3 regions of the Gottfriedia sp. NPDC058432 genome follow, and region 3 is predicted to be linked to each of the others. Evidence: riboswitches for the same ligand, from Rfam matches in the RefSeq annotation. Region 3 holds a riboswitch; each other region holds the start of a gene.
The links. Region 3 has a riboswitch for S-adenosylmethionine ahead of ACFWM3_RS04275 (trans-sulfuration enzyme family protein). Riboswitches for the same ligand answer to the same signal wherever they lie in the genome.
Positions count from the first base shown of each region.

Region 1: it holds a riboswitch for S-adenosylmethionine, as region 3 does, so the genes downstream of both, mmuP (S-methylmethionine permease) here and ACFWM3_RS04275 (trans-sulfuration enzyme family protein) in region 3, are expected to answer to the same signal.
Region 2: it holds a riboswitch for S-adenosylmethionine, as region 3 does, so the genes downstream of both, ACFWM3_RS03825 (methionine ABC transporter ATP-binding protein) here and ACFWM3_RS04275 (trans-sulfuration enzyme family protein) in region 3, are expected to answer to the same signal.

Region 1 covers NZ_JBHXLC010000006.1:58,056-61,344, forward strand. Annotated here, with positions in the region: gene aceA (isocitrate lyase) at 1-176, shown strand, start outside; gene ACFWM3_RS08100 (competence protein ComK) at 483-1,058, shown strand; SAM riboswitch class I at 1,330-1,436, shown strand; gene mmuP (S-methylmethionine permease) at 1,520-2,929, shown strand; gene mmuM (homocysteine S-methyltransferase) at 2,904-3,289, shown strand, end outside.
Region 2 covers NZ_JBHXLC010000002.1:327,070-330,358, forward strand. Annotated here, with positions in the region: gene ACFWM3_RS03810 (ribonuclease M5) at 187-537, shown strand; gene ACFWM3_RS03815 (thioredoxin family protein) at 553-876, shown strand; gene ACFWM3_RS03820 (hypothetical protein) at 1,163-1,525, shown strand; SAM riboswitch class I at 1,604-1,714, shown strand; gene ACFWM3_RS03825 (methionine ABC transporter ATP-binding protein) at 1,854-2,858, shown strand; gene ACFWM3_RS03830 (methionine ABC transporter permease) at 2,860-3,289, shown strand, end outside.
Region 3 covers NZ_JBHXLC010000003.1:23,973-27,261, forward strand. Annotated here, with positions in the region: gene ACFWM3_RS04275 (trans-sulfuration enzyme family protein) at 1-1,126, opposite strand, end outside; SAM riboswitch class I at 1,208-1,311, opposite strand; gene ACFWM3_RS04280 (ATP-dependent DNA helicase) at 1,390-3,289, opposite strand, start outside.

The DNA.
Region 1 (3,289 bases), on a different contig from region 3:
CAGAACTTCAACAAGCTGAATTTGCAAGCGAACAATATGGCTATACTGCGACAAGACACCAACGCGAAGTTGGAACAGGATATTTTGATCAAGTAGCTCAAATTATTACTGGAGGAACTTCTTCAACAACAGCTCTTAAAGGTTCTACTGAAGAACAACAATTTTCATCTAATTAACTAGTAAAAAACCACTTTTTTTAAATGTGAAAAAGGTGGTTTTTCTATTGGGTTTTATCCTAAAATTTAGTAAACAATGACACTTTTGTTAAAGTATTTAAAAAATGATATTACAAATAAAGATTTATGATATTATTTCTCTAACATCAATGTTGCTACTATACTTCATGTTAAAATTTTTTATCTGAACTTGTTAAACTTAATTGTTGGCCTTTAATTTAATTATTTAATTAAGGAAGAGGGAGCGTCAATTAAAGCCAATAAGTTTAACATTTCATAATACTAATAACAGAAGGAGTTGTAAGGATGAATCATGTGAAAGGACAAGTTAAAGTATTAAATGAGTACGAGATTAATAAGTCGACAATGGCAATCATTCCAGAATTCACGGTCGATTTAGTTGTGATTTCAAAGGTATATGAAACAGATGATAGTTTTTATGTTTTAATGAAACCGATTGAAATTATTGAAAGAAGCTGTGCTTATTTCGGGAGTAGTTACCGGGGTAGGCGTGAAGGAACTAAACAAATGATTTCCATCACCCATAAACCACCAATAGCGATCAGCTCAATGAATCAAATTTTCTTTTTCCCCACTTCATCTTCTTTAAAAGTAGAATGCTCTTGGATCTCCTACAATCATGTTGCTAATTTCAGAGGCGGTAAATACAATCGATCAGTGGTTGAATTTTTTAACGGCGTTGAACTTCCATTAGAAATATCTCGTGGATCATTTGAAAACCAACTATACCGAACTGCACATCTAAGAGCTATTTATGAAGACCGACTCAACCCTGAAAATACCCAACAAAAATCTTACAAATTAATCCCTGATAACGAAATTACATCATATATAAAAGGAATATCCATACACGAAAAATAAAAATGAAAGATTAAAAATTTAACTACTTTAACATTTAGTGAAGTAGTTTTTTTATGGGGATTATTTGGAAATTATATTTATGAAAATTAGTCCTTTTAATTCTTAATTAGTAGGATCTATTAAAGTAGATTGTTGAAATCTTATTCAATATAATGGCAGTTTAGTTGCATAAGAAATGATAAAATAGTAAGTCAATAATTAATAATTTTTTAAAAAAACAGAATTATATTGACAATTATCGAATGGATTGATATGGTTATAAAAAAAATATTTCTTATCCAGAGAGGTGGAGGGACTGGCCCTTTGAAGCCTCAGCAACAGGTCTGCTTAAGTAGACACTGTGCTAATTCCAGCGGGTGTTAACCTGATAGATGAGAGCTTTCGTTTTTATTTGTCAGTAGCGCACTCTTTTTTAGAGTGCGTTTTTGTTTTTTCTGGATAGTAACTAAAGGAGAGTTTAAATGGGGAACAAAAATGGGCAAGAATTTCAAAGGAACATGCAAGCACGTCATTTAGTCATGCTATCACTTGGTGGGGTGATTGGAACTGGCTTATTCTTAAGCTCGGGCTACACTATTCAACAAGCTGGCCCGTTTGGAACAATACTATCCTATCTGATTGGTGCGCTAGTGGTTTATCTAGTTATGCTATGTTTAGGAGAGCTTTCCGTACATATGCCTGAAACGGGCTCATTTCACAGTTATGCAGTTAAATACATTGGACCGGGTACAGGGTATACAGTAGCCTGGTTGTATTGGTTAACTTGGACTGTTGCTTTAGGTTCTGAATTTACAGCCGCAGGATTACTTATGAAGCGATGGTTTCCATCGATTAATGTTTGGATATGGAGTGCTATTTTTGCCATTTTGATCTTTGTATTAAATGTCATGACTGTTAAATTTTTCGCCGAATCCGAATTTTGGTTTTCATCGATAAAGGTTATAGCTATTGTGATTTTTATTGTTTTAGGAGCAGCGGCAATGCTAGGGTTTCTTCCGATGAGTCATTCAAAAGCAGCGCCATTATTTTCTAATTTTACAAGTGGAGGTTTATTTCCTCATGGTGCTACGGGAATTATAATGACCATGCTTGCGGTTAATTTTGCTTTTTCAGGAACAGAATTAATAGGCATTGCAGCTGGAGAAACCGCGAACCCGGAAAAAATGATACCGAAGGCCATTCGAACTACTCTGTGGAGATTGATCATCTTTTTTGTAGGAACGATTTTTGTTTTATCTGCGTTATTGCCTATTTCCGATGCTGGTGTATTAGAGAGCCCTTTTGTTGCAGTTCTAGAACGAATTGGGGTGCCATATTCAGCTGACGTAATGAATTTCGTTATCTTAACAGCTATTTTATCTGCGGCAAACTCAGGCCTTTATGCCTCTTCTAGAATGCTTTGGTCGCTTGCTAATAAGAATACGATATCTCCGATTTTTGGAAAAATGACGAAGCAAGGTGTTCCAATCAACGCCGTCATTTTCAGCATGGTGGGTGGAGCTTTGGCTTTGCTCTCAAGTATTGTGGCACCAGATACTGTCTATATCGTACTTGTTTCCATTTCCGGTCTAGCAGTAGTTGTAGTTTGGATGAGTATTAGTGCTTCCCAGTTCCTATTTCGCAGACAATTTTTGAAAGAAGGAAATTCTGAAAAGGACTTGATTTATCGCACACCACTGTATCCATTAGTACCAATTGCTTCTTTTATCCTTTGTCTGGCATCGTGTATTGGAATTGCATTCGATCCAACACAGAGAATTGCCTTATATTGCGGCATACCGTTTATTTTGTTTTGCTATGGAAGTTATTATCTAACAAAAAATTTAAAAAAGAGGGGCGTAGATTATGTCGAACAAAGTCAATCCAATTGATGCTATTTTATCCCAACATTCCATTATGCTTCTTGACGGAGCATTAGCTACAGAATTGGAGGCGCATGGATGTAATTTGGACGATCCCCTTTGGTCGGCACGTGTGTTACTAGAAAATCCGGAACTTATTTATCAGGTTCATTCGGACTATTTTCGTGCTGGTGCGGACTGTGCCATAACAGCAAGCTATCAAGCTACTATTAGTGGTTTTTCCGCGCGTGGAATACAAGAACAGGAAGCTTTGGAATTAATTAAGAAAACGGTGTTACTTGCAAGAAGGGCAAGAGATGATTTTTGGAAGGAAAATAAGCAAACGAATAGGCCTAAACCATTGGTTGTTGCATCGGTTGGGCCGTACGG
Region 2 (3,289 bases), on a different contig from region 3:
CTTTTTTATTTTGCGTGTATAATTAATGTAATAAAGCTTAACTTATTTACATAAAACATAATTTAAAGGGACATTTTCATTTAGGGAAAAAAAGGAAACAACTAAGGGGAAATCGAATATACTATATACAAAAGATTTTTAGTCAAAAGTTTTTGAGTCCTATACATTAGGTGATGCCCAGTGAATATTGAAGATCAAAGAAAAGTTATCATTGTCGAAGGTACTACTGATAAGAGAAAAATACAGACGATCATAAAGGAGCCTGTAGATATTATCTGTACGAATGGTACAGTTGGTACTTCAAAGCTAGATGAGCTTGCTGAAATGTTAGATTTAAGAGAAATCTATGTGTTAGTAGATGCAGATGAGGCCGGTGAAAAGCTTAGAAGACTGTTAAAAAGAGAATTTCCACAGGCAGAGCATCTGTACATTGATAGAAGTTATCGAGAAGTGGCAACAGCTCCGAGTCAACATTTAGCTAGTGTATTATTAGGGGCGGATATTTTAGTATTTACAGATTATTTACGTACAAATTAAAGAGGAATAATGATCATGCAGCAATGGACAAAGAATGAAATAATGCAAAGAATTCAATCAAAAGAGACGACAGTTATTTATATTTATACCGCAATGTGTGGTACATGCCAAGTAGCTTCTAAAATGCTAGAAGTTGTAAATGAGATTCTGCCAAATTTACCTATCAGTAAGGTAAATATTAATGAAATAGTGGAAGAAGCTCAAAACTGGAAGGTTGAAAGTGTACCTTGTTTACTTATTTTTGAAAATGGGGAAATGAAACAAAAAATTTACGCTTTTCAATCTGTACCTTATTTACATGAATTGTTAAAAAAATATAATTTATATATTAAACGATGAGTTGATCATCAAGTTTTTAGGATTTTGTCATTACATTAAAGAGAGTGCATTCGAAATGCACTCTTTTTATTTGTCTTTTTAAGTGATCATACGAGAGCTATTTCATTTTCTAAATCCCTTATAAATGTCCCTAACCTTTGACATATTTCTCGGGAAATGAGTTGAATGTTGTAGAAATAAAATTAAAATATAGATTTTTATCAAGGTAAATGTCGAGCGAAATATAAAGAATACACCCCTTATCTATGAGAAAATAAGATTAAAGAAATCGGGAGAGGTGTTTATTATGGATATCAAGGAGTGGATAGGACAAGCAAGAAACTTATTTATAAAAAAGGAATATTTACAAATCATTTTGCCAATCGAAGAAAGGATTGTAGAATTAAACTGCCTAAATGAAAAAGTATTTATAAAGTTAAGTAAAAAGGCTCCTTTTATCGAGGTAATTGATCGTTCGATTCCGCAACTTAGAGTTAATTTTTCAAAAGATGGATGGGAATATCTAAATTCAGGTTCGCAAAGGTTAGGACTTTTATTAAAACTGAATGATGCTTCTTTTGAAGGGAACTATCGATTATTACTACTAATGGAAACGATTTTTCAATATACAAGTGTAGAAAACGAAAAAAAACTTTTAGAAAATTGTTGACAACTACTGTCTAAGTTTGTAGAATTGGACTTACGTTAAAGAAATTACGTTAAACAACTTAATAGATCGTAAGATTAACTCTTATCGAGAGAGGTGGAGGGACTGTGCCCTGTGAAACCCAGCAACCGTCAATGAACGTCATTGAAATGGTGCTAATTCCTGCAAAGCATATGCTTTGAGAGATGAGAGAAAGGAATACTTTTTGTATGTTAAACCTTTCTGCTCATGTGAGTTGAAAGGTTTTTTTGTTTTATGCGACTAAAAAAGTACTTACTTACAAAAAATTGAAAGATAAGTTGTTAGAATGTTTTGAAAGGAGATCAAGTGTATGATTCAAATAAATAATGTAAGTAAAATATACAAAGGTAAAAAGGGCACAGTTACCGCAGTACAAAATGTTTCTTTAAATATTGAAGCAGGTGAAATTTTTGGCATGATCGGATATAGCGGCGCAGGGAAAAGTACGTTATTACGTATGCTAAATGGACTTGAGTCCCCTACATCAGGTGAAGTAATTATTAATGGTCAATCGATCTCTAAATGCTCATCTAGTCAGTTAAGAAAAGCAAGACAAAAAATAGGAATGATTTTTCAGCATTTTAATTTATTGTGGTCAAGAACTGTATTAGAAAATATACTTTTCCCACTTGAAATTGCTAAAGTTTCAAAAAAGGAAAGCATTAATCGTGCGAAAGAATTAATTAAACTTGTAGGACTTGAAGGTAGAGAAAATGCTTATCCTTCTGAACTAAGTGGAGGTCAAAAGCAACGTGTCGGAATTGCAAGAGCACTTGCTAATAACCCAGATGTTCTTTTATGTGATGAAGCGACTTCTGCATTAGATCCTGAAACAACAGATTCAATCTTAGCTTTACTGACAAATATTAATAAACAGCTTGGTATTACAATAATTCTGATTACCCATGAAATGCATGTTATTCAAAAGATTTGTCAACGAGTAGCAGTAATGGAAAACGGAAATGTAGTAGAAGAAGGCCATGTTGTTGATGTATTTACTCGTCCTAAACAAGCAATTACAAAGAAATTTGTGACGCAAATCAAAGGCAATGATGAAGGTGAAGTAATTTCTCAAGGTGATGGGAAGGATAATACTTACAAGCTAACATTTAAAAATGGTCAAGCAGATCAGCCACATATTTCTGAGGTAGTTAAGCACTTTGATATTGAGATTAACATTTTGCAAGGGAAAATTGTTCAAACTGCTGAAGGCTCTTATGGGACAATGAAGATTCAACTTGTTGGTGACATAAAAAACATCAAAGAAGCAATCGCTTATTTAGAATCAAAACAAGTTGAAGTGGAGGTAGCATAAGATGACACAACTTTTTCCGAATGTTGATTGGGATGCAATGCTTGTAGCTACTCAAGAAACATTATTCATGGTTGTAATTGCTGCGGTTGCAACGTTTATTTTTGGACTAATAATAGGTTTATTCTTATTTTTAACTAGTAAAGACCAGTTGCTTGAAAATAAATTTTTTAATACAATCCTAGCAGCGTTTGTAAATATTTTTCGTTCAATACCGTTTATCATTTTAATCATTTTATTAATTCCATTTACGATCTTTATACTTGGCTCAATGCTAGGAGCAAAAGCAGCATTACCTGCATTAATTATTGGTGCTGCACCATTCTATGCAAGGATGGTCGAAATCGGATTACGTGAAATTGATAAAGGTGTAATCGAAGCTGCAAGAGCAATGGGAGCTAGTACCTTTACAATCATCGTAAAAGTATTAATAC
Region 3 (3,289 bases):
GTTCAATTCCCACTGATAAACGTAATGTATGGTCATCTAGACCAAGCTTTCTTTTAAATTCCTCTGGCATCTCTGAATGAGTTTGTGTATGTGGATACGTAATTAACGATTCGACTCCACCTAAACTTTCTGCGAATGTAATGACTTTTACGCTTCCTAAAACCTGTTCTACTAAACTTAAATCCTTCACTTTAAATGAAATCATTGCACCAAATCCAGTTGCCTGTTCTTTAATAATTGAATACCCTTTATGCGTTGGTAATCCTACATAATATACTTCAGTAACATTTGGATGATTTTCTAAAAACTTCGCAAGTACAATCGCATTTTTTTGACTGTATTCCATGCGTAAATGCAATGTTTTAATTCCTCTTAAGATTAACCAAGAGTCAAATGGAGCTAATGTTGCACCTGTTGATTTTTGATAATAGCGAATTCGTTCATTTGTATATTCTGAATTCGTTACGACGAAGCCAGCTAGTGTATCATTATGGCCACCTAAATACTTTGTTCCACTATGAACAACTACATCTGCCCCTAATTCAATTGGTCTAAAGAAATAAGGAGTTAAAAATGTATTATCGACAATTACAATAATATCTCGTTTTTTTGCAATCTCTACTACTCTTTTTAAATCAGTTACTTTCATCATTGGATTTGAAGGTGTCTCAATAAAAATTCCTTTTGTGTTCGGTTTAAGTGCATCAAGAATATGTTCAATTTCAGTCGTATCAACAAAATTATGCTCAAGTCCATATGGCGAATAAATTTCTTCGAATAAGCGATATGTACCACCATATAAATCATCTGAAACAATTAGGTGATCACCCTTTTTAAATAAGCTTAATACTGCAGTAACTGCTGCATTTCCTGTTGCGAATGCAACGCCATAATTTGCACTTTCTAATTTTGCAACAGTATTTTCGACTTCTTCTCGTGTTGGATTTTGTAATCTTGCATAATCATATCCAGTTGACTGATGTAGACCTGCATGCTTAAATGTAGCTGATTGATAAATTGGATAACTAATTGCACCAGTTAATGGATCATACCCTTTGCTACCATGAACAGCTACCGTTTCAATCGATTTTTTATTCGTGTTTAAAGCCTCTTTTGTGTTAGTCATTATAAATCCCCCATTTTAGTCAAATAAAAAAACCACTTCCTAAAAAATAAGAAGTGGTTATGTCTGAAAATAAACATATCGCTCTTATCTTCCAGGTTTTTCACCTGCAGGATTTAGCACTTTCTAGTATTTACTAGAGTTGCCGGGTTTCGTCGGGCCAGTCCCTCCACCGCTCTTGATAAGATTATTAAATTATATTGTTAGTATATTAAAAACTCTGATAATTATCAATCGTTTTTTTTGAATTATTTAATAATTAACTCTTACTTCCATTCTTCAGGTAATAAACTTTGATAAAGTGAACTCTTATATCGATCATCAATTAGTAATAAAGTCCCTTCATCTGATTCAGAACGGATAACTCTTCCACCCGCTTGCATTACTTTATTCATACCTGGAAAGACATATGCATAATAATACCCATTTTTTCCAACCGAATTAAAATGCTCCTTTAAAATATTTCTTTCTAAACAAATCTGTGGCAATCCTACACCCACTACTACGACACCGTTTAAGCGATCCCCCTTTAAATCGATCCCTTCAGAGAATATTCCACCTAATACAGCAAACCCAACCAAAGTTTCCTCATTTAGACTATCAAACTGTAAAAGGAACTCCTCTCGTTCAATTTCAGACATACCATTTTCTTGAACGATTGTCTTTATGTTAGGGTTTTTCTCTTTAAATAAATCAACACTTTGAATTAAATATTGATATGACGGATAAAAAACTAAATAATTACCTTTTCTTTTCGTAATTTCTTTATAGACAGAATCAATTAATCTTTCTAAATTTCTTTCACGATCTTGGTATCGAGTTGAAAGAGGATCAATTGTTACTTCCAGTTGTTCTCTATGAAAAGGAGAATCGATTGAAATTGTATAATCTCGACTTTGATCACCAAGCATATCTTGAAAATATTGTATTGGCGTTAAAGTAGCCGAAAAATAAATTGTAGAGCGAAATCTTTTTATGACGTCATTCACTACTTTAGAAGGATCAAGGCAAAATAACTTTAAATGTACTTCACTTTTATATAGTTCATAGTAGCATACATAATTTTCATCAAAAAACTCCGCAATTTTGACGAAGTTAAGTGACTCAAAATATGTATCAAGTAGAATTTGTTTATTTTCGTCCTCTTCCATTTCCTGTAATTTTATTTCTACGATTTCATTGAATGTATGTAGAAGTTCTAGTAAATCACCATCTATTTCCTTTGAAACTGGGGTTACAACGTCCTTCCATTTTTTTCTTAATTCAATAAATCGCTTATTTATTTCATTTATTATGTCATAAAGTTCATCTTTTAAATTTTTATATCTATTTTTCAACTCTAAAAATTTAGATTTGAATAGACTCGCAGAATACATTTCTCTTGCACGATCAACAAGATTATGAGCTTCATCAATTAATAAAACCGAACTTCGTTTATGTTCATCAAATAATCGTTTTAACGAAACTCTAGGATCAAAAATATAATTTACATCGCAAATAATCGCATCGGAAGAATTTAATAAATCTAAAGAGTATTCAAATGGACATACTGTATGTTTGCGGGCATATTCTTCTATTTTCTCCCTAGTTAACGATTTTTCCGATGAAAGAATATCAAGAACAGCATCATTTATTCGGTCATAATAACCATTAGCAAATTCACAATAATCCTTTTGACACATCGTCTCTTCTTTAAAACAGATTTTATCTTTTGCTGTAATCGTCGTACACTTTATACAAAGTCCTTCATCTGTCATTAGCTTAAATGCTTCTTCAGCAACAGTCCTAGTAATCGTCTTAGAAGTTAAGTAAAACATTCGATTTATACTATTCTCACCAATACTTTTAACTGTCGGAAAAATAGTCGAAACCGTTTTGCCAATTCCGGTTGGGGCTACCGCAAATAAATTATTACCTTCTTGAATTGTTTGATATACCGCACCTGCTAACTTTCTTTGACCTTTTCTAAAAGAAGGAAAGGGAAAATTTAATTCTTTTATTGTCTGATTCCTTGTTTCAATATGATCGTATTTCCATTTTGCAAAAGGATAATAAATTTCCAGCATTTTGTATAAGTAATTTGTTAATTCATCTTTTGTAAATAAGAGGTCGAAGCTTATTTTTTGCTCGGTTAAAATATTAATATATGTAAGTCTAAGTGTAATT